Regions from separate parts of the Kineococcus sp. G2 genome, predicted to be linked through region 4. Evidence: riboswitches for the same ligand, from Rfam matches in the RefSeq annotation. Region 4 holds a riboswitch; each other region holds the start of a gene.

Region 1 (7,287 bases), on a different contig from region 4:
CGAAGACCAGCAGCAGCGCCGGGACGCGGAACGCCGACGCGAGGAGCCCGCCGATCAGGAGCAGGACCGCCCAGATCGCCCCGAAGAGGACCGCGGTCTTCAGGCCGTTGTGGTGACGGTGCATCGGGCGCTCTCGTCCTCCCTGGTCCGGGTCCAGCCAGGGGTGCAACGCGCCGCGCCGCGCGATCGTTCCGCGCGGCGCCTCAGGCCCGGGCCGTGGCGCCCGCGGCCGGGCGCCGGTGCGCCGCGCCGGGGTGGGACGCGGCCAGCCGCGCCCCCTCGCCCGAGCCCAGCCGCTCGCGCAGCGTGGTGCCCGGCGCGACCGGCGGTGCGGTGCGCCCCCGGCGGGCCAGCTCCGGCACCAGGTGGTCCACGACGTCGGCGAACGTGCCGGGCATCGTCGCGTACATGAGGTTGAAGCCGTCGACGCCCGAGACCTCCGCGAACTCCTCCAGGGCGTCGGCCACGGTGGCCGGCGAGCCCGCCAGCACCGGGCCGCGCCCGCCGACGGCCACGAAGCGGGCCAGGTCGTCCACCGTCCAGGTGCGGTCCGGGTCGCTGGTGAACGACGACAGCGCCGAGCGGTTCGCGTCGGTGGTGACGTGCTGCAGCGGCTCCCCCGGCGCCAGGCCGGCCAGGTCCACGCCCGTCCAGCCCCCGAACAGCGCCAGCGCGCCGTCCCTGCTGGCGCGCGCCCGGTAGTCGGCCAGCAGCGCGGTCGCCTCCGCGTCGGAGGGGCGCACCACGGCGGTCAGCCCCGCGTAGACGCTGACCGAGCGCGGGTCGCGCCCGGCGCGCTCCACCCGCTCGCGCAGGGAGTCGACGGTGCGGCGGACGTGCTTCGCGGTGGGGCCGATGACGAAGACGCACTCGGCGTGCCGGGCGGCGAACTCCTGCCCGCGCGGCGAGGAACCCGCCTGGAAGACCACCGGGGTGCGCTGCGGGGACGGCTCGCACAGGAACGCGCCGGGCACGTCGAACCAGCGGCCGTGGTGGTCGATGTCGTGGACCTTCGCCGGGTCGGCGTACACCCCGCGCTCGGCGTCGCGCACGACGGCGGAGTCCTCCCAGGACCCCTCCCAGAGCTTGTAGCAGACCTCGAGGTACTCCTCGGCGACGTCGTAGCGCTCGTCGTGCGGCACCTGCCGGTCGAAGCCGAGGTTGCGGGCCGCGGAGTCGAGGTAGCCGGTGACGACGTTCCAGGCGACGCGGCCGCCGGTGAGGTGGTCCAGCGTGGTCAGCCGGCGGGCCAGGGCGTACGGCTGCTCGTACGTGGTCGTCACCGTCAGCCCGAAACCGAGCTGCTCGGTGACCGCGGCCATGGCCGAGACCGCCATGAGCGGGTCGTTGACGGGCACCTGGGCGGCCGCGCGCACGGCGGCGTCGCGCGAGCCGCCGTGCACGTCGTACACGCCGAGGACGTCGGCGAGGAAGAGGGCGTCGAAACCCCCGCGCTCCAGCAGCTGCGCCAGGTCCGTCCAGTACCGCAGGGTGCGGTACTCGGCGCTGCGGTCCTCCGGGCGCGCCCACAACCCGGCGGCCTGGTGCCCCACGCAGGCCATGGCGAAGGCGTTCAGGCGAAGCGGTGCGGTGCTCACGGGACGACGGTCTCCAGGTTCTTCGAGGTGGTGTCCAGGGGCCGGTGGGCCGTCTCCGGGGCCGCGGCGGCGCAGGCGGCGGTGAGCAGCGCCAGTGCGCTGACGAAGCCGGCGACCAGCCACGGCGCGCCGCCGGCCAGGGCCAGCAGCGAAGCCGCGACGAGGGGGGTCAGCCCGCCGCCGAGGACCGCGCCGATGGAGTAGCCCAGCGAGGCGCCGCTGTAGCGGGTGCGCGCGGGGAACTGCTCGGCGAAGAACGCCCCCTGCGCGCCGTACATGCTGTCGTGCCCGAGGTTCACGGCGACGACGAGCGCGCCGACGATCAGCACGGTGGAACCGGTGTCGAGCAGCAGGAACGCCGGCCCGGTGAACACCGCGGTGAGCAGCGCCCCGAACAGGTACACGGGCCTGCGGCCGAAGCGGTCCGAGGCCAGTCCCCACAGCGGGGTGGTGGCCAGGCTCAGCACGGAGACGACCAGGACGGCGAGCAGGCCCACGTCGGCGCCGTCGGCGCGCACCTGCTCGGTGAGGTAGTTCAGGGCGAAGACGGTGTAGAGGACGTACCCGCCGATCTGGCCCAGGCGCATGCCGCTGGTCAGGAGCACCCCGCGGGCGTCCTCGCGCAGCACGTCGGCGACCGGGCGGCGGGCGACGGCACCGGCGCGGCGCAGGTCCGAGAACACCGGCGAGTCGGTCACCTTCAGCCGGATGACCAGACCGACCACGACGAGCACTGCGCTGGCCAGGAACGGCACCCGCCAGCCCCAGGAGAGGAACTGCTCGGGGGTGGTGAGGGTGCGGGTCAGCCAGAAGCCCCCGCTGGCCAGGACCATGCCCGCGGCCGAGCCCATCTGCGGCACGGCGCCGAACAACCCCCTGCGCCGCTCGGGGGCGTGCTCCACCGCCAGCAGCACGGCACCGCCCCACTCGCCGCCGGTGGAGAAGCCCTGCAGCAGGCGGGCGGTCACGAGCAGCACGGGCGCGGCGACCCCGATGGCCGCGTAGGTGGGCAGCAGGCCGATGAGGGCCGTCGAGGCGCCCATGAGCAGCAGGGACGCCACCAGGACCTTCTTGCGCCCCAGCCGGTCCCCCAGGTGACCGGCGACCGCGCCGCCCAGCGGGCGCGCGATGAAGCCCACCGCGTACGTGGCGAACGCCGCGACGACCCCGACAGCACCGCCGACCTGCGGGAAGAACAGCGGGGCGAACACCAGCGCGGCCGCCGTGCCGTAGAGGTAGTAGTCGTACCACTCGATCGTGGTGCCGACGAAGCTGCCGAGCGCGGCGCGCCGCCGCAGGACGCGGCGGTCGACGGCAGCGGGGACGACGACACGAGCAGCGCTCACCGGGACTCCCATCGGTCCTGGCGGAAGCACCTTCCCCGAGGGGTGGTTGCTGCGGCGTCGTCGAGCCAGGTCTCTCAGCCGCTCTGGATGGTCGTCCAGGAACCTAGGGCACCCGATCGCCCGCGCGCAAACCGCGGCGGGTCAGCCGCGGCGGCTGCGGATCTGCTCGCTGAGGGCGGGCAGGACCTCGTTGAGGTCGCCCACGATCCCGTAGTCGGCGAACTCGAAGATCGGGGCGTCCGGGTCGCTGTTCACCGCCACGACGGTCACCGAGGCCGCCATGCCGCCGCGGTGGTGCACCGCGCCGGACACGCCGGCACCCACGTACAGCCGCGGGCTGATCGTCACGCCCGTCTGCCCCACCTGGGCCTCGTGCCCGATCCAGCCCTCGTCGGTGGCGACGCGGGTGGCGCCCACGGCCCCGCCGAGCACGTCGGCGAGCTCCTCCACGGCCGAGAAGTCGCCCTCCACGCCGCGGCCGCCGACGACCACGACCTCCGCCTCGGCCAGCGCCGGGCGGTCCGAGGTGGGCCGGGCCTCACGGGAGTGGACGGTGACCGCGCGCGCGGCCGCCGAAGCCGCCACGCGGTGCTCGACCACCTCGGCCGGTGCGGCCTGCGCCGCGGGCGCGGCCTGCACGGAGTTCGGGGCCAGCGCCACCACGCCGAACGGCCCGGTGAGCGCGCAGCGCGTCGTCCACGTCCCCGCCAGGACCGTCTTGACCGCCGTGAAGCGGCCGTCGGCGTCGCGCTCGAGGCCGCCGGCGCCGGTGACGACCCCCGCGCCGGTGCGCACGGCGAGGCGGGCGGCGACCTCCTTGCCCTCGAACGTGGAGGCCACCAGCAGCAGCGGGGCGTCCACCTCGGCGCGCACCGCCTCCAGCGCGTCCACGACGGAGGCGGTCAGGCGGTCGTCGGCGCCGTCGACGAGCACGTGGTGCAGCGCGTGGCCCCCGTGCGCGCCGACCTGCGCGCGCACCTCCTCGGCCGGTGCGGGGCCGATCCACACGGCGTGCACCCGCGCGTCCGGCAGGTCGCGCGCCAGGGTCAGCAGCTCCAGGGCCGTGGGGCGCAGCCGCCCGTCGCCGTGGTCGAGCAGGACGAGGACGTTCACGCGAAACCCTTCTGCGCCAGGTAGTCCACGAGAGCGGGCACCGTCTCCGCGCCGCCGGTCACGAGCACCCGGTCCGAGCGCTCGGGGCGGGGTGAGGCCTCCACGACCCGGGCCGCGGACCCGTCCAGGCCCACGGTGGCGGGGTCCACGCCGAGGTCGGCGAGGGAGAGCACCTCCACCGGCTTCTTGCGGGCGGCGAGGATGCCCTTGAAGTCGGGGAACCGGGCGCGGAACGCCTGGTCGGTCACCGACAGCACGGCCGGCGCGGGAGCGCTGAGCTCCTCCACGTCGGTGGAGGTCTCGCGGCGCACCCGCACGGTGCCGTCCTCGACGGTGATGCGGTCGGCGAGGGTGAGCTGCGGCCAGTCCAGCAGGGCCGCCAGGGCGGCCGGCACCAGGGAGGTCAGCCCGTCCAGGCCCGCCATGCCCGCGACCACGACGTCCACCGGCCGCTCGGCGTGCACGCGGCGCACCGCCGCGGCCAGCACGCGGGCGGTGGCGATCGCGTCGGAACCGGCGATCGCGTCGTCGCGCACGTGCACCGCGCTCGTGGCACCCATCGCCAGGCCGCGGCGCAGGGCCTCCACGGCCGCGGCGGGCCCGACGGTGAGGGCGACGACCTCGTGCGGCTCGGCGCCCTCCGCGACCGGGTGCGCCTCGACCAGGCGCAGCCCGGCCTCCAGCGCGTCCTCGTCCAGCTCGTTGAGGGTGTCGTCCTCGCCGCCGCGGGCCAGCAGCCCGTCCTCGCGGAAGGAGCGGGCCGACTGGATGTCGGGGACGTGCTTGACGCAGACGACGACGCGCACTCAGGCCTCCCGGGCGGCGGCCTCGGCGAGCACCTCGCGCGAGTACCTGATCATGTCCTCGCGGGGGACGACCTTGACGCGCTCGCGGCCGTGCGGCTGGCCCAGCGCCCGCTCGTAGGCGTCCAGGACCTCCCAGTCGTTCCAGGTGAGGACCTCCACGCCCTTGGCCGTCAGCGCGTCCAGCACGGCCTGCGGGTCCGGCTCGGCGGCGCGCTCGAGACCGGCCGCGTCGGCGACGAGGTGGCGGACCGTCTCGGAGGCGTCGGACTTGGTGTGCCCGATGAGGCCGACGGGCCCGCGCTTGATCCAGCCGGTGCAGTACACGCCGCCCAGGTGCTCGCCCTCCGGGGAGAGCACGCGGCCCTCGTGGTTGGAGATGACGCCCTTGAGCTCGTCGAACGGCACGCCCGGCAGCGGGGAGCCGAAGTAGCCGACCGCGCGGTACACGGCCTGCACGTCCCAGGTGCGCACGTCCCCGGTGCCCTCGACCGTGCCGTCGCCCGTCAGGCGGGTGCGCTCGGTGCGCAGCGCGCTGACGTGGCCGTCGGTGCCGACGATCTCCACGGGGGCGTGCAGGAAGTGCAGGTGGATGCGCCGGGAGGCGGTGCCGTCGCCCTCCTTCAGCGTCCAGTCCGTGAGGGTCTTCACGACCTGCTTGGTCTGGTTCGACTTGTCGATGGCGGCCATCGAGCCCTCGTCGAACTCGAAGTCCTCCGGGTCGACGAGGACGTCGACGTCGGGGACGTGGCCCAGCTCGCGCAGCTCCAGCGGGGAGAACTTCGCCTGCGCCGGGCCGCGGCGGGCGAAGACGTGCACGTCGGTGACCTTCGACGCCTTCAGGCCCTCGTAGACGTTGTCCGGGATCTCCGTGGGCAGCAGGTCGTCGGCGTGCTTGGCGAGCATGCGCGCCACGTCCAGCGCGACGTTGCCGGCGCCCAGGACCGCGACGGTGGAGGCCTGGAGCGGCCACTCGCGCGGGTAGTCCGGGTGCCCGTCGTACCAGGAGACGAAGTCGGCGGCGCCGTAGCTCTCCGGCAGGTCGACGCCCGGGATCGCCATCGGCGCGTCCTCGATGGCGCCGGTGGAGAACACCACGGCGTCGTAGTGGCGCCGCACGTCCTCCAGCGTCAGGTCCGTGCCGAAGTCCACGTTCGTCAGCAGGCGGATGTCGCCGCGGCCCAGGACCTTCTCCAGGGCGACCACGATCTGCTTGATGCGCGGGTGGTCCGGCGCGACGCCGTAGCGCACGAGGCCGAAGGGGGCGGGCAGGCGCTCGATCAGGTCGATGCTCACGCCGTCGAAGCCCGTCGCGGACAGGTCGGCCTTGGAGAGGATGTCCGAGGCGTAGATGCCTGCCGGCCCGGCTCCGACGACGGCCACGCGCAGCGGACGCTGGGTGCTCACGGGATCTGGTGTCCTTCGTCTCGACGTCGGCGGTCGACTGCGCAGGCAAGCCTAATGCGTCGGGCACCCACCCCCGGACGGCACCATGCGCGGTGTGGAGGAACCCCGCCCGACCGCCCCCGCCGCACCCGGCCCGCAGCGCGGCTCCGGCCCGCCCGCCGCGGGTGCCGGCTCCCGAAGCGGGCTCCTGGCCGGCGCGGGCGCCTACGTGCTGTGGGGGCTGTTCCCGTTCTACTTCCACGCCCTGCTGCCCACCGGCGCGCTGGAGCTGCTGGCGCAGCGGGTCGTGTGGTCGCTGGCGCTGTCGGTGCTGCTGCTGACGGCGCTGCGCCGCTGGCCGGCCGTGCTGCGGGTGCTGCGCACCCCCGCGCAGCTGCGGCTGCTGGCCGTGGCGGCCGTGGCCATCGCCGTCAACTGGGGCGTGTACGGCCTGGCCGTGACCAGCGGGCACGTGCTGGAGGCGTCCCTGGGGTACTTCGTCAACCCGCTGGTGACGGTGCTGCTGGGGGTGCTGGTGCTGCGCGAGCGCCTGCGGCGGACGCAGTGGGCCGCGGTCGCCGTCGGCACCACCGCCGTCGTCGTCATCACCGCCGACCTCGGCAGGCTGCCGTGGATGGCGCTGGCGCTGGCCGTGTCCTTCGGCACCTACGGGCTGCTGAAGAACCGCCTGGCCCGCAGCGGCACCGGGGTGGACCCGCTGACGGGGCTGACGGTGGAGACGGGCGTGCTGGTGCTGCCCGCCGCGGCGACCCTGGCCTGGATCGGCGCGACCGGGCGCTCCACGTTCACCGCCGGCGGCGCCGACCACGTGGTCCTCACCGTGCTGTCCGGGCCGACCACCCTGGCACCGCTGCTGCTGTTCGCGCTGGCCGCCGGGCGGGTGCCGCTGACCACGATCGGGTTGCTGCAGTACGCCACCCCCGTGCTGCAGTTCGCCGCCGCGCTGGTGCTGGGCGAGACGATGCCCGCCTCCCGGTGGGTGGGCTTCGCGCTGGTGTGGGCGGCGCTGGCGCTGCTCAC
Region 2 (7,287 bases), on a different contig from region 4:
CCCTGCAGACGGTGCTGCGCGTGCTCGCCGAGGGCGGTGCGGCCGGGGTGTTCCCCGAGGGCACCCGCGGCCGCGGGGACGCGGCGTCGGTGCGCTCCGGCATCGCCTGGATCGCGCTGCAGTCCGGGGCCCCGGTGGTTCCGGTGGCGTGCCTGGGCGCGCACCGCCCGGGCGAGCGCAACCGCACCGCCCCGCCGCCGCGCCGGAGGCTGCACTACTGCTTCGGGGAACCCTTCACCGTCGTGAAGGAACCCGGCGTGCCGGGCCGCGCCGCGCTCGCCGCGGCCGTGGAGCAGGTCCGCGACCGCCTCTCCGCGCACGTCCTGGACAGCATGCGCCGCACCGGAACCCCCCTGCCCGACCACCTGGACGCCGACGAGCTGGGGCTCGGCGACATGGCGTCCGACGACGTAACCGGAGGCCAGCGGTGAGCAACCCCGACACCCCGAACGAGCACGACGCCCAGCACGACGCCCAGCACGACGCCGGCGTGGAGAACGCCCTGCGCGTCGGCCTGGAGGAGTACGACCTCTCCCCGGAGGACGTCGCCCTGCTGGAGTCCGAGGGCCCCGGCGGCCCCGAGGACGCACCGGACGGGCCGCTGCCGGTGCTGGCGGTCGTGGGTCGCCCGAACGTGGGCAAGTCGACCCTGGTCAACCGCATCATCGGCCGGCGCGAGGCGGTCGTGGAGGACGTCCCCGGCGTCACGCGCGACCGCGTCTCCTACCCGGCGAACTGGGCCGGGCGCGACTTCACGCTGGTGGACACCGGTGGCTGGGAGCGCAAGGTCCAGGGGCTGGACCTGGCGGTGGCCGAGCAGGCGGAGATCGCGATCGACCTGGCCGACGCGGTGGTGTTCGTCGTGGACGCCACGGTGGGTGCGACCTCCTCCGACGAGCAGGTGGTGCGGATGCTGCGCCGCTCCGGCAAGCCGGTGGTCCTCGTGGCGAACAAGGTGGACGGGCCGCGCCAGGAGGCCGACGCCACCGAGCTGTGGGCGCTGGGCCTGGGCGAGCCGTACCCGGTCTCCGCGCTGCACGGGCGCGGCACGGGCGACGCGCTGGACGCGGCGGTGCGGCTGCTGCCGCCGGTCTCCGCCGTCGGCGGGGCGCTGCCGGTGGGCGGGCCGCGCCGGGTGGCGCTGCTGGGCCGCCCGAACGTCGGCAAGTCCAGCATGCTCAACAAGCTGGCCGGTTCCGAGCGGGTCGTGGTGCACCCCACCGCCGGCACCACCCGCGACCCGGTGGACGAGCTCATCGAGCTGGGCGGGCGCACCTGGCGCTTCGTGGACACCGCGGGCATCCGCCGCCGGGTGCACCTGACCAAGGGGGCCGACTTCTACGCCTCGCTGCGCACGCAGGCGGCGCTGGAGAAGGCGGAGGTGGCCGTGGTGCTCCTGGACGCCAGCGAGCCGCTCACGGAGCAGGACATCCGGATCATCTCGATGGTCGTGGAGTCCGGTCGCGCGCTCGTGGTGGCCTACAACAAGTGGGACCTGACCGACGAGGAGCGCCGGCACTACCTCGAGCGCGAGATCGAGAAGGAGCTGGTCCAGATCCCGTGGGCGCCGCGGGTGAACGTCTCGGCGATGACCGGCCGGCACCTGGAGCGGCTCGTGCCGGCCCTGGACACCGCCCTGGAGTCGTGGGACACCCGCGTGCCCACCGGGCGGCTCAACAGCTTCCTGGGGCAGGTCGTGGCGGCCCACCCGCACCCGGTGCGCGGCGGCAAGCAGCCGCGCATCCTGTTCGGCACGCAGGCCTCCACGCGTCCGCCGCGCTTCGTGGTCTTCGCCAGCGGCTTCCTGGAGGCCGGCTACCGCCGCTTCCTGGAGCGGCGCCTGCGCGAGGAGTTCGGCTTCACGGGCACCCCGATCGAGCTGAGCGTCCGGGTGCGGGAGAAGCGCCGGAAGTGATGTAGGGTTTACCCCGGTTCGCCGCCCGGCAACGGGGGAGCGGGCCATCGGGCTGTGGCGCAGCTTGGTAGCGCACTTGACTGGGGGTCAAGGGGTCGCAGGTTCAAATCCTGTCAGCCCGACAGGGGATCACCGCGCAGCGGTGAGGAGAGGGCCGGTTCCGTTCGGAACCGGCCCTCTCGCCGTGTCCGGGGGGTTCGCCTACCCTGGTGGGGCCAGGAGCACGACGACGAGCCCCCGGGGTCCACCATGACGACGCGCACGCCCACGCCACCGGCACCACCGCGTGGTCGGCGCAGGCCCGGCGGTGTCGCGATCGCCTCCGTCGTCCTCGGGCTCGCCGGTGCGCTGACCGGGCTGGTGCCGAGCCTGCACGTGCTGGCCCTGTGCCTGGCGGTGCTCGGCGCCGCGGCGGGCCTGGTGGCCCTCCTGCGCGGCCGCGGCCCGGTGCGGCGCACCGCCGCGGCCGGGCTGGTGCTGTCGCTGGCCGCGGCCGCCGTGGTCGTCGCCGTCACCGCCGCCGCCCGCGACGACGTGGTCACGGACGTGGTCGAGGACGCCCCCGGGGACGTGGCGGGGGAGCTCCCGGCCGACCCCGCCGGGGGCCTCGCCGGCGGCACGCGGCCGTCCGGGTCGCCCGAGGGCGTGGCGGTGACCGGCTGCGGCGAGCCCGACGCCTCCGGTGCCGCCACCGCCGTGGTGGAGGTGACCAACACCGCGCAGCAGACGCGCAGCCTCGCCGTCGCCGTGGAGTGGATGGACGCCGCCGACGCGCAGCTGGGCGTCGGGCGGGCCGTCGCGCGCGACCTCGCACCCGGGGAGAGCACCACCGTGCGGGTCGAGGGGACCGGTGTGGGCGGGGCCGTGGCGTGCCGCGCGCTGGAGGTCGTCCCCGCCTGAGCGGCGGCGGCGCTCCACGCCCCGGTCGAGGTTGACAGCACTGCCCCGCAACGGGCACGGTGTGGCCCACGACCATCCAGAGCGGCCGAGAGACCTGGCTCGACGACGCCGCAGCAACCCCCCTCCCGCAGGGCGTGGGTGCTTCCGCCAGGACCGATGGAGGGCACGGCATGACGCAGGACCGCACCACCGAACTGCACTCCCGACGGCACATCGACCTGTGCCGCCGCGGTTCCGCCGCCTGTCGCTGACGCGCGGACCCCGACCGCGGGGTGCGCCTCGCGGACCCGAGGCGCACTCCGCCGCCACCTCCGCCCGATCCCGGGCGCACGGAGGACCCACCGCTGAAACACCGCCCTGCCGTCGTGCGACGGCAGGGTCCGTCCCGAACCCGAGAGGAACACATGCCCACGCCCACGTCCGTCGCGGTGCCCACCGACACCACCGAGGCGAAGTTCGCCGCCTACGCCCACCCCGAGAAGCTCGTGAGCACCGCCTGGCTCGCGGAGAACCTGGGCCGTGAGGGTCTGGTCGTGGTGGAGAGCGACGAGGACGTCCTGCTGTACGAGACCGGCCACATCCCCGGCGCGGTCAAGGTCGACTGGCACACCGAGCTGAACGACCCCGTCACCCGCGACTACGTCGACGGCGCGGGGTTCGCGGACCTGCTCTCCCGCAAGGGGATCCGCCGCGAGGACACGGTCGTGCTGTACGGCGACAAGAGCAACTGGTGGGCCGCGTACGCGCTGTGGGTGTTCACCCTGTTCGGCCACGAGGACGTGCGGTTGCTGGACGGTGGCCGCGCCAAGTGGGCCGCCGAGGGTCGCGATCTGACCACCGAGGCGCCGCAGCGCGAGCGCACCGAGTACCCCGTCGTGGAGCGCGACGACAGCCGCGTGCGCGCGTTCGCGCCGGACGTGCGCGAGCACCGCGGCGGCCTGGTGGACGTGCGTTCCGCGCCGGAGTACACCGGTGAGCGCACCCACATGCCTGACTACCCGCAGGAGGGGACCCTGCGCGGCGGGCACATCGCGGGCGCGGCGAGCGTGCCGTGGGCGAAGGCGGCCAACGAGGACGGCACCTTCAAGGACCGCTCGCAGCTCGAGGAGATCTACTTCGACGCCGCGGGACTGACCCCGCAGACGGATACGATCACCTACTGCCGCATCGGTGAGCGCTCCAGCCACACCTGGTTCGTGCTGACGCACCTGCTGGGCCTGGAGAACGTGCGCAACTACGACGGGTCCTGGACGGAGTGGGGCAACGCGGTGCGCGCGCCCATCGCGGTGGGCCCGGAGCCGGGCACGCGCTGAACCCGGGTACTGCTCGGCGGGGGGTCCGCGGTGCACACCGCGGACCCCCTGCGCGCATCCGTGTGCGGCGCCACCCGGGTTCAGACGGTGGAGTGCTCGGTGACGGCCTCCTCGAGCGCGTCCTTGCGCGCGGCGAGCAGCGCGTCGACCGCGGCCGGGTCGTCGCGGTCCAGCTCGACCATGCGCCGACGCGTCTGCCCGCCGCGGACCACGCGCAGCTGGTCCTCGCCGATGCCGACGATCGCGGCGGCCGCGACGTCCTCGGCGCTCTCGTACTCGAAGCCGTGCTCGGCGCCGGCGCGCGAGCTCTCCATCATCGGGGTGCTGGTGGCGCCGGGGTAGACGTTGAGCACCCGTACCCCCTCCCCGGCCAGCTCCCGCCGCAGGGCGTCGCCGAAGTGCGCGACACCGGCCTTGGTGGCGGCGTACGTCGCGTAGAAGGGCAGTGCCACCAGCCCGATGCCGGAGGAGACGTTGACCACCAACCCGTCCCCGGCGGCGCGCAGCAGCGGCAGGGCGGCCCTGGTCAGCAGGATCGGAGCGGTCAGGTTCAGGGCGATCTGAGCCAGCACCTCCCTCTCCTGCAGCGACTCCAGCCGGCCGGCGCGCACGTTGCCGGCGTTGTTGACCAGGACGTCCAGCCCGCCGAAGGCGTCACGGGCGCTGTCGGCCACCTCTCGAGGCGCACCGGGGGCGGTGAGGTCGGCCGCGACGACGTGCGCCCGGCCGCCCCGCTCGCGGACGAGAGCGGCCACCTCCTCCAGGGGGCCGGCGCGCCGTCCCACGAGGGTCAGGCGCGCTGGCTGTCCGGCCAACTGCAGCGCCAGCGCACGGCCGATGCCGCTGCCGGCACCGGTGATCACGATCGAGCGGTTCCGCAGGTCCACGGCGGAGCCGTGCCCGGCCCGCCGTGCGTCAAACCCCCTGCCGGTCCGCCCCGTCCAGCGCACTGACGACCTCACCGACCACCACCACCGCCGGCGGCCGCACGCCGGCCGCCCGGGCCACCTCCGCGATCCGCGCCAGGGGAGCGGTGGTGGTGCGCTGGCGGGCGCTCCACCCGTCCTGCACGACCGCGACCGGGGTGGCGGGGTCCTTGCCCGCCTCCAGCAGCGCGTCGGCCAGGCGCTGCAGGGCCGTGACCCCCATGAGCACCACGAGGGTGCCGTCCAGGCGCGCCAGGGCGGCCAGGTCGCCCTCGTCGAGGTCCTCGTGCCCGGACAGGACCGTGACGCAGCGCGAGGCACCGCGGTGGGTGACGGGGATGCCCGCCGCCGCGGGCACCGCGAACGCGCTCGTGACGCCGGGGACGACCTCCACCTCGACACCGGCCTCCCGGCAGGCGATCACCTCCTCGCCGCCGCGGCCGAGGACGTACGGGTCCCCGCCCTTCAGCCGCACCACGGTGCGGCCGGCCAGGGCCGCGTCGACGAGCACGCGGTTGATCTCCTCCTGCGGCACGGGGTGGTTGCCGGAGGTCTTGCCGACGTCGACGACCTGCACGTCGGGGTCCAGCTCGGCGAGGACGCCCGTGGGCGCCAGGCGGTCCACCACCACCACGTCGGCCTCGGCCAGCCGGCGGCGCCCGCGCAGGGTGAGCAGCTCCGGTTCACCGGGTCCGCCGCCGACGAGGACCACGCGGCCCGCGCGGGGCCGGTGCCGCCGCAGCGGAGCCGCGCCCGAGTCCACGAGGTGCCCCAGTCGCACGGCCAGCGCGCGGGCGCGGGCGGTGTCGGCGCCGGTGTCCACCGAGAGCACGACGTCGTCGCGGCGCACGACGGCCGGTTCCACGGCGGTGCCGGCCGCCGGGGCGTCCGGGCGCACGCACCACAGCCGCCGCTGCTCGGCGAGCGCCGCCACGGCGTCGTCCTCGCGGGCGTCGCCGGTGGCGGCGTGCACGAGCCAGGCGCCGTCCAGGTCGGTGCCGGTGAGCTCGCCCTCGCGCCAGCGCACCGCTGCGGCGTCGCGCTGCTCGGCCAGCTCCTCGCACAGCCGGGCCGAGACCACGAGCACGTCCGCGCCGAGGGCCGCCAGGTCGCGGGCGCAGCGGTCGGCGAGGGGCCCGCCGCCGGCCACGACGACCCGGCGGCCGCGCACGTCCAGGTGCAGCGGCTGCATCAGCCGGGCTCCGCCTCCCCGCCGACGACGGCCAGCGCGCGCTGCACGGCCGCGTCCGGCGCTTCACCGGAGCGCAGCACCAGCACCCGCGCGGCGAGCCCGCCGTCGGTGACCACGGTGGCCGCCGTCCGCGCGCTCTCCTCGTCCGCGGCGGTGCCGAGCACCACCGACCCGGCGTCGGCGAGCAGCCGGGCCGCGTGCGCGGTGCGGCGCAGGGCCTCCGCGCGCTCGGGTGCCGAGTCGCCGAGGTCGGCGGCCAGGCCGGCGCGCACGTTGCGCGCCCGCAGGGCGTAGGCGGGGCGGCCCGCGTCCAGCAGCGCCGCCTCCACCGCCAGGGCGACCTCCTCGCCGTCCGGCGCACCCGGCGCCTCCACCAGCCACAGCGCCGCGCCGGGGTGGGTGCGCGCTGCCGCGGACGGCTGCCAGACCGGGGCTTCGCCGCGCGACGCCGCCGCGCGCCGGTCGACGGCCTCGCGCACGACCCCGGCGGCCACCGTGTCGTGGGTGTGCTCGTCGATGAGGACGAACGCGCCCATGTCGCGGTTGTGCGCGTACGGCTCCACCACGAGGTCGACGGCGGTGCGCAGCGTCACCGCGCCGATGTCGTTGAGCTGCAGGGCGTCCGGTTCGGGCAGTTCCGCCAGGGTGCGCGGGTCCATCCGCTCGTGCAGGGCGCCGACCTCGGCGCGCACGGTGCGCGTGGTGTGCTTCAGCAGCAGCCGGCGGCCCACCAGGAGGGGGTCCGGGTGCATCCAGCACACCTGCGCGCGCAGCTCGCGCGTCACCACCGGTTCGGCCTCCGGGGCGACGAGCACGTCGCCGCGGCCCACGTCGATCTCGTCCGCCAGCTCCACCGCCACCGACAGCGGCGGCACGGCCACCTCCCGCCCGTCGTCGAGGGTGTCCACGGCGCTGACGCGGGTGCGGGCACCGGAGGGCAGCACGACGACCTCGTCACCGGCGCGCAGGGTCCCGGCGGCCATCCGGCCGGTGTAGCTGCGCCGGCGCCCGGCGACCGGCCGCGAGACCCACTGCACGGGC
Region 3 (7,287 bases), on a different contig from region 4:
GGCGCCGGCTGGCGATCTCCGCCCCCTCACCGAGGGCGGCGAGCTTCGCGACGGCGATCTGCGGGTGGATGCGGCCGCCGAGACCGCAGTCAGTGGCGGCGATCACGTTCTCCGCCCCCACCACCGAGGCGAACCGCTCGATGCGGTCGGCGACGAGCTCGGGGTGCTCGACGACGTTCGTGGCGTGGCTGACGATCCCCGGCGCGATCGTCTTGCCCGCGGGCAGCTCGAGGTCCTTCCACACCTTCCACTCGTGCTCGTGGCGGGCGTTGGCCGCCTCGAAGGAGTACGAACCGGCGTCGATCTGCAGCATGAGGTCGGCGATGTGCCGGAACTCGATGTCGGTGGTGTGCGGGCCGTGCCAGCTGCCCCAGCACAGGTGGAAGCGGATCTGCTCGGACGGCAGGTCGCGGATGGCGTGGTTCAGCGCCTCCACGCGGATCCGGGTGAACTCGCGGTAGTCCTCGACGCTGGGCTCGGGGTTGATCTGGTCCCAGTTCTCGGCGATCGACGGGTCGTCGATCTGCAGCACGAGTCCCGCGTCGACGACGGCGCGGTACTCCTCGCGCATCACCTCCGCCCACGCCCAGATGTGCTCCTCCTCCGTGGCGTAGTACCGGTTGGCGATGCGCGCACCGCTGCCCGGGGACAGGGAGGTGATGAACCCCTGGCTGCGCTCCAGTCCGGCGGCCTCCAGGCCGGCGACGAGGTTCGCGACGTCGGAGGCGATGGCCTCCTGCCCGACGTAGCGCAGCGGGCCGGTCGTGGCGGGGAACGCGGTCGCCTGCTTGCCCGTCATGATCCCCGCGGTGGGGTCGGTGTAGGCGTCCTTGAAGGTCGTCCAGTCGCGGCGGTCCGGGAAGCTCGTCAGCCGCACCTTCCCCGGCTCGGAACGCACGACCGGCTGGGTGAAGAGGTCCTCACCGGTGACCTCCAGGCCCGCCACGCGCTGGAACGAGTAGGACCACCAGGCGCCGTAGTCCACGGCGCTGGTCATGGCCTTGCCGTACTCGCCGTCGCCGACGAGGGTGACGCCCAGGTCCCGCTGGCGGCGCACGAGGTCGACGACGGCGTCGGTCAGCAGCGCGTCGAACTCGGGGGTGCGCTCCAGGGTGAGACCGTCCTCGCCGACGCGGCGGGCCTCGTTCGCCGCGATGAGCTCCGGGGTGCGGGGCAGGCTGCCGGCGTGGCTGACGGGGATGCGGCGGGTGGTGCTGGTCACGAAGGGGGGCTCCGATCGGGGTTTCGGGGGACGTCAGCGGCGCAGCGCGCGGTCCAGGTCTTCGAGCAGGTCGTCGGGGTCCTCCAGGCCCACCGACAGGCGCAGCACCGCGTCGGACAGGCCGATCGCGGCACGGCCCTGCTCACCGAGGCGGCGGTGCGTGGTGGTGGCGGGGTGCGTCGCGAGGGACTTCGCGTCGCCGAGGTTGTTGGAGATGTCGATGGTGCCCAGGGCGTCGAGCACCTCGAAGGCGCGTTCCCTGCCGCGGCCGGCCGGCGCGTCCAGCTCGAACGTGACGACGGTGCCGCCGAGCTCCATCTGCCGCTTCGCCAGGTCGAACTGCGGGTGCGAGGCCAGCAGCGGGTAGCGCACCCAGCGCACCGCACCGCTCTCCTCCAGGTGCTCGGCGATGCGCAGGGCGGTGGCCGCGGAGTGCCGCACGCGCAGGCCGAGGGTCTCCAGGCCCTTCGCGAGCGTCCACGCGTTGAACGGGCTGAGCGTCGGCCCGGTGTGCCGGGTCAGTTCCTGGAACCGGCCCTCGATGAACTCCGTCGTGCCGAGCACCGCACCGCCCATGACGCGGCCCTGGCCGTCGATGTGCTTGGTCGCGGAGTACACGACGACGTCGGCGCCGAACCGCAGGGGCCGCTGCCCCACCGGGCTGGCGAAGGCGTTGTCCACCACCACCACCGCGCCGGCCGCGTGCGCGAGCTCCGCGACCGCCTCGACGTCCACGAGGGTCTGCATGGGGTTCGCGGGCGTCTCGAAGAACACCGCCTGCGCGGGCGTGGCGAGCGCCCTCTCCCACTGGGCGATGTCCTCGCCGTCGACGAACTCCGTCGTCACGCCCCATCGGGGCAGGATCTCGTCGAGGATGACGTAGCAGGACCCGAACAGGCTGCGGGCGGCCACGACCCGGTCCCCGGCGCCGAGCAGCGCACCGAGCGCGTAGAACACCGCGGACATGCCGCTGGCCAGGCCGTAGCACGCCTCGGCGCCCTCCAGGGCCCGCAACCGCTCGGTGAACACGGAGACGGTGGGGTTGCCGTAGCGGGAGTAGACGTAGCGGTCCACCTCACCGGTGAACGCGGCCTCCGCGGCGGCGGCGGACTCGTACACGTACCCGGAGGTGAGGTACATCGCCTCCGAGGTCTCCTCGAAACCCGAGCGGGCCAGGCCCGCGCGCACGGCGGTGGTGTCGGGGCGCCAGGGGTTCGGCTGCTGCGCGTTCACGACTGCCGCCACGGCAGGCCCTGAGCGCGCCAGCCGGCGCCACCGCGGTGGCCGTGCTCGTCCAGGTCGCCCTCGAAACCGTCCAGGACGTTGTAGCTGGGGGTGATCCCCGCGGCGGTGGCGGCCTCGGCGGCGGCGACGGAGCGCTTGCCGGAACGGCACAGGAACACCACCGGGCCGCTCCGGCCCGGTTCGACCCCCGCGCGCGCCAGTTCCGCCAGGAACCTCGCACCGGGTGCGTCCTGCTCCACGGGCAGCCAGGAGGCGAACACCGGTGGTCGGCGCAGCTCGGCGGCGTCGGGCGCCCCGACGTACGTCCACTCCGCCTCGGTGCGGACGTCCACGAGGACGGCGTCACCGTCGTCACGCAGCAATTCGAACGCCTCACGCGGGGTGAGGTCGCCGGCGTAGCTCACGAAGCCTCCATCGGTCCTGGCATGAGCACCCTCCCGAGGGGGGTTGCTGCGGCGTCGTCGAGCCAGGTCTCTCGGCCGCTCTGGATGGTCAGGCCAGCCTAGGGCATCGGCGGACCGCGCCGGACCCGCCGCGCTGGACCCGGCGCGGTGGGCGAGGCGTCAGGAGGCCGGCAGCTCCTGCCCGGGGCAGCCGGCCAGCACGTCCGCCATCGCGTCGCGCTCGGCGGGCGTCACCCACAGCCCCCAGGCGCTCTTGACGGCGACCTGCCGGGCCACGTACTCGCACTCCCCCACCGGCGGCAGCCACTGCGCGGCGTCGTCGTCCCCCTTGGACTGGTTGAGGGAGCCGTCCACCGCGAGCAGCTCCAGGGGGTCGTTGGCGAACGCGACCCGCTCCTGGGCGCTGAGCTTCTGGGCACCGGTGCGCCAGGCGTCGGCCAGCGCCACGACGTGGTCGACCTGCACCTCGGCGCTGGTCCGCTCGCCGCGCCGGAAGGCGATCTCCTCCCCGGAGTAGGGGTCCACCAGGGTGCCGGAGAGCACGGTGCAGCCGTCGTCGGCGAGGCGGACGTCGACGAGGTCGCGCTGCAGGACGTCGTCGCGGGTGCGGCAGCCGTTGCCGTCGACGTCGACCCAGCTCTCCCCGAAGCGGGTGCGCTGGTACCCGGCGGACGACGCCTCCTCGCGGACCTCCAGGGCGGCGAGCGCCCGGGCAGCGCTCCCCGTCGCGGCGGGACGCTCCTGCGGGCCGGTGCCCGGTGCCAGGGCCCGCCACAGCGCCACCGCCAGCAGCAGGAGCACCAGGGGGGCGAGGATCGCGGCGAGGGCGCCGGATCGGCGAGCGGGCACGGGCACCTCCGACGGGTCGCGGGTCCCGGCGGGGACGACGAAGGGGGCCTGCGTGCGCAGACCCCCTCGGGAAGCTCCCGCAGTTGGACTCGAACCAACAACCTGCCGGTTAACAGCCGGCTGCTCTGCCAATTGAGCTATGCGGGACCACCACCGGGTGAACCCCCGGCGACAGCACGTCAACCGTACCAGCCCCGCACGGGTGCCTGCGTCACGGGGCGCGGCGCCCCGCCCGGGCCGGGACCCGCAGCGCCGCAGGGCTCACAGGCCCTGGGCGCGCTCCTGCCAGGCCCGTCGGGCCGCCTCCAGCCGGAACAGCTCCTCCGAGGCCGTGCGGTACTCCTCCGGCTGCGCGCCCGCGTCGATGCTCCACAGCCGGCGCTTGGCGTCGGCGACGGCGCGGGTGGTCGCCTGCCCTGCCAGCGTCGCGACCAGCGAGCGCCCCCACCGCTCCAGCTCCTCCTCGTCGCCGACGGGCAGGTCGCTCACCGCGAGCTCCTGCACGAGCGCGGCGACGGGGCCGTCGGCGTAGGCGAGCACCGCCTCCACCCACGCGGGGCCCTGGGGTGCCTCCAGCGGCCCGCCGGCGGCGGTGACGGCGTCGTGGACGGCGCGGTGGCCGGGGACGCCGAAGGCGTCCGCGGCCAGGGCGGCGAAGTCGTCCGCGACCACCCACGGCGCCTGCAGCACGCACGCCAGGACCCACCGCTCCAGCTGCACGACGGCGTCGTCGACGGTGGCCACCGGGGTGGCCGCGGGGGTGGTGGGCGCGGCGGGCTGGGCCGGTTCCCGCGCCGCGCGCCCGTCGCGGCCACCGCGCCCGTCGCGGGCGTGCCGGCGCACCCGGTCCAGCACGAAGCGCTCGTCGAGGAAACCCGTCCAGCGGTCCAGGTTGACCGCGTAGCGCTGGCGCAGCCCGCTGTCGCGGATCTTCGCCACGATCGGTGCGGCGGCGTCCAGGGCGGCCAGCCGGCCGGCGTCGCTGCCCAGGTCGTAGCGGGAGATCGTGGAGCGGATCGCGAACTCGAACAGGGGCACGCGCCCGTCGACCAGGGCGGCCACGGCGGCGTCGCCGGAGGACAGGCGCAGGTCGCAGGGGTCCTGCCCGCCGGGCTCGACCGCCACGTACGTCTGCGCGGTGAAGCGCTCCTCCAGCTCGAAGGCCCGCAGCGCCGCCTTCTGCCCCGCCTCGTCGCCGTCGAAGGTGAAGACGACCTCCGCGGAGCCGGCGACGTCGCCGAGCATGCGCTGCACGACGCGGGCGTGCTCCTCGCCGAAGGCGGTGCCGCAGGTGGCGACCGCGGTGCTCACGCCCGCCAGGTGGCAGGCCATGACGTCGGTGTAGCCCTCGACGACGACGACCCGCTTGGTGCGGGCGATCTCCCGCTTGGCGAGGTCGAGGCCGTACAGGGCCTGCGACTTCTTGTAGACGGGCGTCTCGGGCGAGTTGAGGTACTTGGCGTCGATGCGGTCGTCGTCGAAGAGCCGGCGCGCGCCGAAGGCCACGGTGTGGCCGCTGACGTCGCGGATGGGCCACACCAGGCGGCCGCGGAAGCGGTCGTAGAGCCCGCGCTGGCCCTGCCCGGCCAGGCCGGAGGTCACCAGCTCCTCCTCGGTGAACCCCTCGCCGCGCAGGTGGCGCAGCAACGCCTCACCGCCGGCGGGGGCGAAGCCCACCCCGAAGCGGGCGGCGGCCTCGCGGGTGAAGCCGCGCTCGGCGAGGAAGCGGCGGGCGGTCTCGGCGGGGCCGGGCTGCTCCAGCTGCCCGGCGTAGAAGGCCTCGGCCACCCGGTGCGCCTCCAGCAGCCGCTGGCGCTGCCCGGCCTGCTGCGCCCCGGCCGGGCGCCTGCCGGGGCGGCCGCCGTCGTCGACGTAGCGCAGCTGCACGCCGGCGCGCTCGGCGAGGCGCTCCACGGCCTCGGTGAAGGTCGTGCCGTCGATGCGGCGGACGAACTCGATGGCGTCGCCGCCCTCGCCGCAGCCGAAGCAGTGCCAGCGCCCCACGGCGGGGCGCACCGTGAAGCTGGGGGTGCGCTCGTCGTGGAACGGGCACAGGCCCTTGAAGGAGCCCACGCCGCCGGGGCGCAGCGTCACCTGCTCGGCGACCACCTCGTCGATGCGGACGCGCTCCTTGACCGCGCGCAGGTCGTCGGAGTGGATGAGCCCTGCCACGCGCCGGAGTCTAGGCGTGCCCGCCGACGCGACCGGCCCGCGGGCGCGGGTGGCAGGATCGCCCCGTGAGCGAGAAGCAGCAGCGGGACCGGCCCGCGGGCGCGGAACGGGACGGGCGCAGCCCCGGCGACGGCAGCGACCGCGCCTGGGGCTTCCGCACCCGCGCCGTGCACGCGGGTGCGGTGCCGGAGCCGACGACGGGTGCGCGGGCCGTGCCGATCTACCAGACCACGAGCTTCGTGTTCGAGGACGCCGCCGACGCGGCGAACCTCTTCGCGCTGCAGAAGTACGGCAACATCTACAGCCGCATCTCCAACCCCACCGTGGCGGCGCTGGAGGAGCGGATGGCGTCCCTGGAAGGCGGCCTGGGCGCGCTGGCGTGCAGCTCCGGGCAGTCCGCGGAGTTCCTGACCTTCGCGGCGCTGGCGGGTGCGGGTGACCACGTCGTCGCCTCGAACAACCTCTACGGCGGCACCGTCACCCAGCTGGACGTGACGCTGCGCCGCTTCGGCGTGGACACCGTGTTCGTGGAGCCGGAGGCCGCCGCGGTGCGGGCGGCGATCACCGAGAGGACGCGGTTCGTGTTCACCGAGCTGGTCGCGAACCCCTCCACGGTGGTCGCGGACATCGAGGCGCTGGCCGACGTGGCGCACGGGGCGGGGATCCCGCTGGTCGTCGACGCCACCACCGCCACCCCGTACCTGTGCCGGCCGATCGAGCACGGCGCGGACATCGTCATCCACTCCGCCACCAAGTTCCTCGGCGGGCACGGCACCACCCTCGGCGGTGTCGTCGTGGACGCCGGCACCTTCCCCTGGGACAACGGGAAGTTCCCCGCCATGACCGAGCCGGTCGCCAGCTACGGCGGCCTGAGCTGGTGGGGCAACTTCGCCGAGTACGGGTTCCTCACCAAGCTGCGCAGCGAGCAGCTGCGCGACATCGGCGCCACCCTGGCCCCGCACTCGGCGTTCCTGCTGCTGATGGGCGTGGAGACGCTGCCGCAGCGCATGCGCGAGCACGTCGCCAACGCGCGCCGGGTGGCGCAGTGGCTGGAGGCGGACGAGCGCGTCGGCTGGGTGCGCTACTCCGGCCTGCCCTCGCACCCGCACTTCGAGCGGGCCCAGCGCTACCTGCCCGAGGGGCCCGGCGCGGTGTTCTCCTTCGGCGTCGCCGGCGGTCGCGCGGCCGGGGAGCGGTTCATCGAGAACCTGCAGCTGTGCTCGCACCTGGCGAACATCGGCGACGCGCGCACCCTCGTGCTGCACCCGGCCTCCACGACCCACCAGCAGCTGTCGGCGGAGCAGCTCGAGGCGGCCGGTGTCCCGGAGGACCTCATCCGCATCAGCGTCGGCCTGGAGGACGTGGAGGACGTGCTGTGGGACCTGGACCAGGCGC
Region 4 (7,287 bases):
CACGGCCCGGCGCTGCGACCACTTCGCGGTCGTGGTGGTCGGCACGGGTGTGGGGTACGGGCTCGTCGTGCACGACGAGGTGCTGGACCACCCGGACGCCGGGGTGGGCCTGCTGGGGCACTTCCCGCTGGACCCCACCGGTCCCCTCTGCCCGGACGGGCACACCGGCTGCGCGGAGGCGATGCTCACCCGGGAAGCCGTCGAGGTGCGCGCCGGGCTGGCGCTGCGCCGACCGGTCGCGTTCGACGAGGTGCTGGCCCTGGCCGCGGCCGGCGAGCCGCTGGCGCGCCGGGTGGTCGACGACTCCGCCCGGGCGCTGGGCGTCCTGCTGGCGGCGATCGGGAACCTGACGATGCCGCGCAAGGTGCTGGTGTCCGGGGAGAACGCCGGGCTGGCGGAGGTGGGTGCCGAGGCGATGGAGTCGGGGATCCGCGCGCACCGCAACCCGCACGCCTCCGAGCTGGACGTCGACGTGCAGCACACGGGTTTCCCCGAGTGGGCGCGCGGCGCGGCGGTCACCGCCATCCGCACGTTCGTCCTGGGGCACCACCGCTGACCCGCCGCACCACCGGCACCGGCAGCCGGCTCGTGTGCGAGGTGCCCGTCAGCGGCGGCGGGCCACCAGGTGCCAGAACCGGGCGGTGCGCCGGAACTCCTCGCGCCGGCCGAGCTCCACCTCCAGCTCCTCCAGGTCCGCCACGACGCGCTCGTCGGTGCGCTGCGCCTCCTCCAGCAGCGTCGTCACCGTCAGCACCCCGGCACGGCCGTCGACCTCGCACCCGGCGTCCACCGCGGCCGCCTCGACGACGGCGGGGTCCAGGCGCAGCACCGAGCGGCCGGTGCCGGGGTCCGCACCGCGCTCGGCGTCCAGCAGCACCCACGCCTGCGCCGGGCCGTCGCGCAGCGCCGCGGTCAGCACGTCGGCGGCCGGGTTCGGCGCCATCAGCGACAGCAGCCCGCCGGGGCGCAGGGAGGACGCCAGCACCGCCACGTCGGCGCCGACCTGCGCGAGGCTGCCGCGGTGCTGCAGCACGTCGTGGCACAGCACCACGTCGAACGACCCGGATCCGCCGGCGCGGTGCCGGGTCAGCGCGGCCAGGGCGGTGAGGTCCTCCAGGTCCGCCGCCACGGTGCGCACCCGATCGCCGACCCCGGCGGCCGCCGCCGCGGCGCGCGCCGCCCCCAGCACGTCCGCGGAGGTGTCCAGCACCGTCACCTCGTGGCCGGCCAGGGCCAGCTGCAGCGCATCGCGCCCGTCGCCGCCACCGGCGTCCAGCACCCGCAGCGGCGCCGGGCCCAGCCGCGCGCACCGCTCGCGCAGCAGCGCCGCCAGCACCCGGTAGCGCAGCCGCCCCCACGGGGACTCCTGCCAGGTGGCCCAGGCGGCGGCCTCGCGGCGCGCGTCCTCGGACGCCGCCCCGCCGTCCGCGGCGGGCGTGCTGGTGCTCATGCCGTGCCTCCCCCATCGGTCCTGGCGTGAGCACCCTCCGCGCGGGGGTTGCTGCGGCGTCGTCGAGCCAGGTCTCTCGGCCGCTCTGGATGGTTCGGCCAGGGTACGGCACCGGCCGGGCCGGCACGGGGAGCCGCGCTGGGCCCCGGCCCACCCGCCCGGCGCGGATACGCTGGCGGCCCGACCCACGACCCCGGGAGGCCCCGCCCGCATGAGCACCGTCCCCGTCACCGCCGGCGACGACCTGGTCTTCCCCCCGCCGCTCGAGTTCGCCGCCCGCGCCAACGTGGGCGCGGAGGAGTACGCGCGCGCCGCGGCGGACCCGGAGGCGTTCTGGGCCGAGCAGGCCGGCCGGCTGCAGTGGGACGAGCCCTTCACCACCGTCTTCGACGGCTCGACGCTGCCGACGGCGCAGTGGTTCACCGGCGGGAAGCTGAACGTGGCGGTGAACTGCGTGGACCGGCACGTCGCCGCCGGGCGCGGGGAGAAGGTGGCCCTGCACTGGGAGGGTGAACCCGGCGACTCGCGCACCACCACCTACGCCCAGCTGCAGGACGAGGTGTGCCGGGCGGCGAACGCCCTGCAGGAGCTGGGCGTCGGCCACGGCGACCGGGTCGTGCTGTACCTGCCGGTGCTGCCGGAGACGATCGTGACGACGATGGCGTGCGCGCGCATCGGCGCGGTCGTGTCGCTGGTGTTCGGGGGTTTCTCCGCCGAGGCGCTGCGGTTCCGGGTCCAGGACACCGGGGCGAAGCTGCTGGTGTGCACCGACGGGCAGTTCCGCCGCGGGAAGGCGGTGGCCGTCAAGGGCGCCGCGGACGCCGCGGTGGAGGGCCTGGACCACGTCGAGCACGTGCTGGTGCTGCGGCGCACCGGGGACCTGACGCCGGACGTGCCGTGGACGCCGGGCCGGGACGTGTGGTGGCACGACGTCGTGGACCGGCAGAGCACCGAGCACGCCGCGCCGTCCTTCGACGCCGAGAACCCGCTGTTCATCATCTACACCTCCGGCACGACGGGTAAGCCGAAGGGCCTGGTGCACACCAGCGGCGGCTACCTCACCCACGCGTCCTGGTCGCACTGGGCGGTGTTCGACGTCAAGGACGACGACGTCTACTGGTGCCAGGCGGACCTGGCGTGGGTGACGGCGCACACCTACGAGATGTACGGGCCGCTGTCGAACGGCACCACCCAGGTCATCTACGAGGGCTCCCCGCTGACCCCGCACCCGGGCCGGCACTTCGAGATCATCGAGAAGCACCGGGTGACCACCTACTACACTGCCCCCACGCTGGTGCGCACGTTCATGAAGCACGGCCCGGAGCTGCCCGCCCGCTTCGACCTGTCCTCGCTGCGGCTGCTGGGCTCGGTGGGCGAGGCCATCAACCCCGAGGCGTGGCTGTGGCTGCACCGCGAAGTGGGTGGCGGCCGCTGCCCGATCGTGGACACCTGGTGGCAGTCGGAGACGGGCGCGGCGGTGGTCGCTCCCCTGCCCGGGGTGACCCCGCTCAAGCCCGGCTCGGGCACCGTCCCGCTGCCGGGCCTGGCCGCCACCGTCGTCGACGACGCCGGCCGCGAGACGGCCCCCGGCGAGACCGGCGTCCTCGTCATCACCCGCCCGTGGCCGGGCATGGCCCGCACCGTGTGGCGCGACCACGAGCGGTTCGTGAAGTCCTACTGGGAGCCGTACGCGCAGCAGGGCTGGTACCTGGCCGGCGACGCGGCGACGAAGGACGCCGACGGGTACGTCTGGATCGGCGGGCGCATCGACGACGTCCTCAACGTCTCCGGGCACCGGCTGTCCAGCATCGAGCTGGAGTCGGCGCTGGTGTCCCACCCGCGGGTGGCCGAGGCCGCGGTCGTCGGCGCTCCCGACGAGACGACGGGGCAGCGGATCGTCGCGTTCGTCATCACCCGCGGCGACGCGGCGGGCACCTCCGACGCGGCGCTGGCCGAGGAGCTGCGCGCGCACGTCGCCGAGGCGATCGGCCCGGTCGCCAAGCCCCGCGACGTGGTCGTGGTCCCCGACCTGCCGAAGACCCGCTCGGGGAAGATCATGCGCCGGCTGGTGGCGGACGTGACGGCCGGCCGCGGCGGCGGGGACGTCACCTCCCTGCAGGACGAGACGGCCCTGACCGCCGTCGAGGCCGCCTGGGCCGCGTACGCCGCCTCCCGCTGACCCCTCCTGCCGCGGAAACCATGGTTTCCGCCCTTCGAAGGACCCTCTGCGGGGCGGAAACCATGGTTTCCGCGGCAGGAGGGGCGGTGCGGGAAGGGGAGGATTCGGCACCGCCTCAGGAGATCTGCAGGCCGCCGTTGACGTCGTAGGTGGCGGCGGTGACGTACCCGGCGTCCGGGCCGAGCAGGAACTCCACCAGCGCGGCCACGTCGTCGACGGTGCCGACCCGTCCCACCAGGGCGTCGGCGGCCATCGCCGCCCGCCGCTCGTCGGTGAGCGGCCCGCCCATGATGTCGGTGTCCACCGGTCCCGGGGCGACGCAGTTCACCGTCACGCCCAGCGGGCTGACTTCCCGGGCCAGGGCCCGCGTGAGGCCGATGATCGCCGCCTTGGAGGCGCTGTAGGCGACCTTGGAGTAGGTGCCGCCGCCGCGCTGGGCGGAGACCGAGGAGGCGCTCACCACGCGCCCCAGGCCGCGCTCGACCATGCCCCGCACGAACCGCTGCGTGACGAGGAACGTGCCGCGCGCGTTGACGGCCATGACGCGGTCCCACTCCTCGGGGGTGGTGTCCAGGAACGGGGTCGGCGAGCTGACGCCCGCCAGGTTCACCAGCCCGACGACGGGCGGCAGGTCGCGCTCGACCGCGGCGGCGGCCGCCTCCACCGACGCCGGGTCGGCGACGTCGACCTGCACGCCGATCGCCGCGGCCCCCTCCTGCTCCAGCTCCCCGGCGACGGTGCGCGCGGCCGCGCCGTCGAGGTCGAGGACGGCGACGGACCAGCCGCCGCGCGCCAGGCGGTGCGCGAGGGCCCGCCCGATGCCGCGCGGCGAGCCCCCTCCGGTGACGACGGCGGTGCGGGCGGTCGGGAACTCGGTGGCCATCGGGTCCTCCTCGCAGGCGCTCGGGGCGCCGCCGCGCCCTCGGGGCGCCGCCGCGCCCTCGCGGCGACGCCGGGAACCCTAGACGCGCACGCCTGCGCCCGCACGGGTCGACAGGGGCGACGGGGCGCCGCCCGCGGGGACCGCCCCGCTCAGGCGCCGACGCCCCCGGCCCGGCGGGCGGCCTCGACGTCCATCCAGCTGACCTCCCACACGTGCCCGTCCGGGTCGCGGAAGCTCACCCCGTACATCCAGCCGAAGTCCACCGCCGGCGCGCACCCGGAGCCGCCGGCTCCGAGTGCAGGAAGCCCCTCCACTTCTCCGGCGCGTGCAGCAGGGCGAGGCGAAGGACGCCTCGGAGGCCCCCAGGTCGCCCACCGGCAGGTTGACGAAGATCATGCGCACGGCCGGTCTCCTTCGCGGGTCGGGGCACGGGCGGGCCCTCCCGCCCGTGGAGACCTCAGCGCGGCGCCGGGCTCATCGGCGCGTCAGAGGTTCGGGAACCACAGCCCGATCTCGCGGGCGGCGGACTCCTCCGAGTCGGAGCCGTGCACGAGGTTCTGCTGCACCTTCAGGCCCCAGTCGCGCCCCAGGTCGCCGCGGATCGTGCCGGGGGCGGCGGTCGTGGGGTCGGTGGTGCCGGCCAGGGAGCGGAACCCCTCGATGGCGCGGTGCCCCTCCACGACGGCCGCCACGACCGGGCCGGAGGACATGAACTCCACCAGCGGCTCGTAGAAGGGCTTGCCCTCGTGCTCGGCGTAGTGCCCGGCGAGCAGATCGCGGTCGGCGGTGCGCATCTGCAGCGCCACGATCGAGTAGCCCTTGGCCTCGATGCGGCGCAGCACCTCCCCGGTCAGGCTGCGCCGGACACCGTCCGGCTTGACGAGGACGAGGGTGCGCTGGGCGTCGGTCTGCGTGGCCACGGCCCGCACCCTACCGATCCCCCTGCTGGCACCATGGCGGCCCACCGGTGAGGGGCACCGGTCCGGCGACGACGGGAGGACGGCGTGGCGCTGCGCAGCGACCGCGAGGACACGCGGGGGCAGGAGGAGGCCCTGCGCGCCGCGCGGGAGGAGGCCGCCGCGGTGCTGGCCGAGCTGGCCGCCGAGGCGCGGGCCCTGTCGAAGGCGTACGCCTCCCGCTCGGCGGGCGTGCCCGACGGCTCGGCGCTGGCCGGGCTGGTGGACGCCGCCCGGCGCGCGGAGGAGGCCGTCGACATGGCCGCGCACGACCTGGCGACCGCCCGCGGCGAGGACGCCTGAGCCCTCCCCGGCGTGCGCGGTGCGGATCACGGGCGGACCATCGGGGACGGGCTCCGCACCGGAGCGCCCGTCGTCCGCGACGCCGCAGAGCACGAGGAGCCCGGGATGTCCACCGCCGGTGAAGACCCGCAGGCCGAGGAGGAGTCGAACACCACGACGAAGGTGGTGCTGATCTCCGTGGTGGCCGCCATCGGCGGTTTCCTCTTCGGGTTCGACACCGCCGTCATCAACGGCGCGGTCGACGCCGTCGCCGGTGAGTTCGACCTCAGCCCCACCCTGAAGGGCTTCGCGGTCTCCTGCGCCCTGCTCGGCGCGGCCCTGGGCGCCTGGTTCGCCGGCGGCCTCGCCGACCGGTTCGGCCGCAAGATCGTCATGATCATCGGCGCGGTGCTGTTCGCCGCCAGCGCCGTCGGCTCCGCCTTCGCCTTCGGGGTGGTGGACTTCATCCTCTGGCGCGCCCTCGGCGGCGTCGGCGTGGGCGTGGCCTCGGTCGTCGCCCCCACCTACATCGCCGAGGTGGCCCCCGCGCGCATCCGCGGCCGGCTGGGCTCGCTGCAGCAGCTGGCCATCACGGTCGGCATCTTCGTCGCCCTGCTCACCGACGCGTTCATCGCCAACTCGGCGGGCGGTGCCGCGGAGACCACCTGGCTGGGCTGGGAGGCCTGGCGCTGGATGTTCCTCGTCGAGATCGTGCCGGCCGTGGTGTGGGGCCTGCTCGCCCTGGAGATCCCGGAGTCCCCCCGCTACCTCGTCGCCCAGGGCGAGACCCAGAAGGCCGGCGAGGTCCTGCGCGAGGTGCTGGGCACCCGCAGCGCCGAGGCGGTGCGCCGCAAGGTGGGTGAGATCCGCACCAGCCTGCACCGCGAGGACGAGCCCAGCCTGCGCGACCTGCGCGGGCCGCGCCTGGGCCTGAAGCCGATCGTGTGGATCGGCATCCTGCTCTCGGTCTTCCAGCAGGCGGTCGGCATCAACGTGATCTTCTACTACTCCACGTCGCTGTGGCGGTCGGTGGGCTTCGAGTCCGAGGACGCGTTCACCACCTCCACCATCACCTCGGTCACCAACGTCGTGGTCACCTTCATCGCCATCGCCACCGTCGACAAGATCGGCCGCAAGCCGCTGCTGATCGCCGGTTCCGCGACCATGTTCGTCGCCCTCGCGGTCATGTCGGTGTCCTTCTCGCAGGCCGTCGGCACCGGCGAGGACATCAGCCTGCCCGGCGCCTGGGGGCCGGTCGCCGTGGTCGCCGCGAACCTCTTCGTCATCGGCTTCGGCGCCACCTGGGGCCCGATCGTGTGGGTCCTGCTGGGCGAGATGTTCCCCAACCGCATCCGCGCCGCCGCCCTGGCGGTGGCCGCCGCCGCCCAGTGGCTGGCGAACTTCACGATCTCCACGACGTTCCCGCCGATGACCGAGCACCTGGGCCTGACGTTCGCCTACGGCGTGTACGCGACGTTCGCGCTGCTGTCGTTCTTCTTCGTCCTGAAGGCGGTGCCGGAGACGAAGGGCCGCGAGC

The links. A riboswitch is a leader RNA that binds a small molecule or an ion and turns the genes downstream of it on or off. The one in region 4 is predicted to bind S-adenosylmethionine.
Region 1: another riboswitch for S-adenosylmethionine. It lies ahead of V9U69_RS05705 (MFS transporter); the one in region 4 lies ahead of V9U69_RS01100 (class I SAM-dependent methyltransferase).
Region 2: another riboswitch for S-adenosylmethionine. It lies ahead of V9U69_RS18000 (sulfurtransferase); the one in region 4 lies ahead of V9U69_RS01100 (class I SAM-dependent methyltransferase).
Region 3: another riboswitch for S-adenosylmethionine. It lies ahead of V9U69_RS01530 (rhodanese-like domain-containing protein); the one in region 4 lies ahead of V9U69_RS01100 (class I SAM-dependent methyltransferase).

Annotation. Positions count from the first base shown of each region.
Region 1 is NZ_JBBBEM010000027.1:11,694-18,980, forward strand. Features, by position in the region: gene htpX (zinc metalloprotease HtpX) at 1-124, opposite strand, end outside; gene V9U69_RS05700 (LLM class flavin-dependent oxidoreductase) at 204-1,598, opposite strand; gene V9U69_RS05705 (MFS transporter) at 1,595-2,944, opposite strand; SAM riboswitch class I at 2,950-3,038, opposite strand; gene V9U69_RS05710 (electron transfer flavoprotein subunit alpha/FixB family protein) at 3,086-4,057, opposite strand; gene V9U69_RS05715 (electron transfer flavoprotein subunit beta/FixA family protein) at 4,054-4,863, opposite strand; gene V9U69_RS05720 (FAD-dependent oxidoreductase) at 4,864-6,267, opposite strand; gene rarD (EamA family transporter RarD) at 6,353-7,287, shown strand, end outside.
Region 2 is NZ_JBBBEM010000133.1:5,436-12,722, reverse strand. Features, by position in the region: gene V9U69_RS18020 (lysophospholipid acyltransferase family protein) at 1-431, shown strand, start outside; gene der (ribosome biogenesis GTPase Der) at 428-1,915, shown strand; tRNA gene V9U69_RS18010 (tRNA-Pro) at 1,964-2,037, shown strand; gene V9U69_RS18005 (FxLYD domain-containing protein) at 2,165-2,815, shown strand; SAM riboswitch class I at 2,885-2,978, shown strand; gene V9U69_RS18000 (sulfurtransferase) at 3,220-4,128, shown strand; gene V9U69_RS17995 (SDR family NAD(P)-dependent oxidoreductase) at 4,209-5,015, opposite strand; gene cobA (uroporphyrinogen-III C-methyltransferase) at 5,044-6,246, opposite strand; partial or broken gene V9U69_RS17985 (GTP-binding protein) at 6,372-7,287, opposite strand, start outside.
Region 3 is NZ_JBBBEM010000008.1:55,776-63,062, reverse strand. Features, by position in the region: gene V9U69_RS01540 (cobalamin-independent methionine synthase II family protein) at 1-1,222, opposite strand, end outside; gene V9U69_RS01535 (O-succinylhomoserine sulfhydrylase) at 1,256-2,467, opposite strand; gene V9U69_RS01530 (rhodanese-like domain-containing protein) at 2,452-2,871, opposite strand; SAM riboswitch class I at 2,876-2,962, opposite strand; gene V9U69_RS01525 (HNH endonuclease family protein) at 3,031-3,720, opposite strand; tRNA gene V9U69_RS01520 (tRNA-Asn) at 3,795-3,867, opposite strand; gene dnaG (DNA primase) at 3,982-5,892, opposite strand; gene V9U69_RS01510 (O-acetylhomoserine aminocarboxypropyltransferase/cysteine synthase family protein) at 6,060-7,287, shown strand, end outside.
Region 4 is NZ_JBBBEM010000007.1:20,293-27,579, reverse strand. Features, by position in the region: gene V9U69_RS01105 (ROK family transcriptional regulator) at 1-556, shown strand, start outside; gene V9U69_RS01100 (class I SAM-dependent methyltransferase) at 605-1,450, opposite strand; SAM riboswitch class I at 1,460-1,546, opposite strand; gene acs (acetate--CoA ligase) at 1,662-3,629, shown strand; gene V9U69_RS01090 (SDR family NAD(P)-dependent oxidoreductase) at 3,745-4,512, opposite strand; gene ndk (nucleoside-diphosphate kinase) at 4,998-5,432, opposite strand; gene V9U69_RS01080 (hypothetical protein) at 5,517-5,771, shown strand; gene V9U69_RS01075 (sugar porter family MFS transporter) at 5,877-7,287, shown strand, end outside.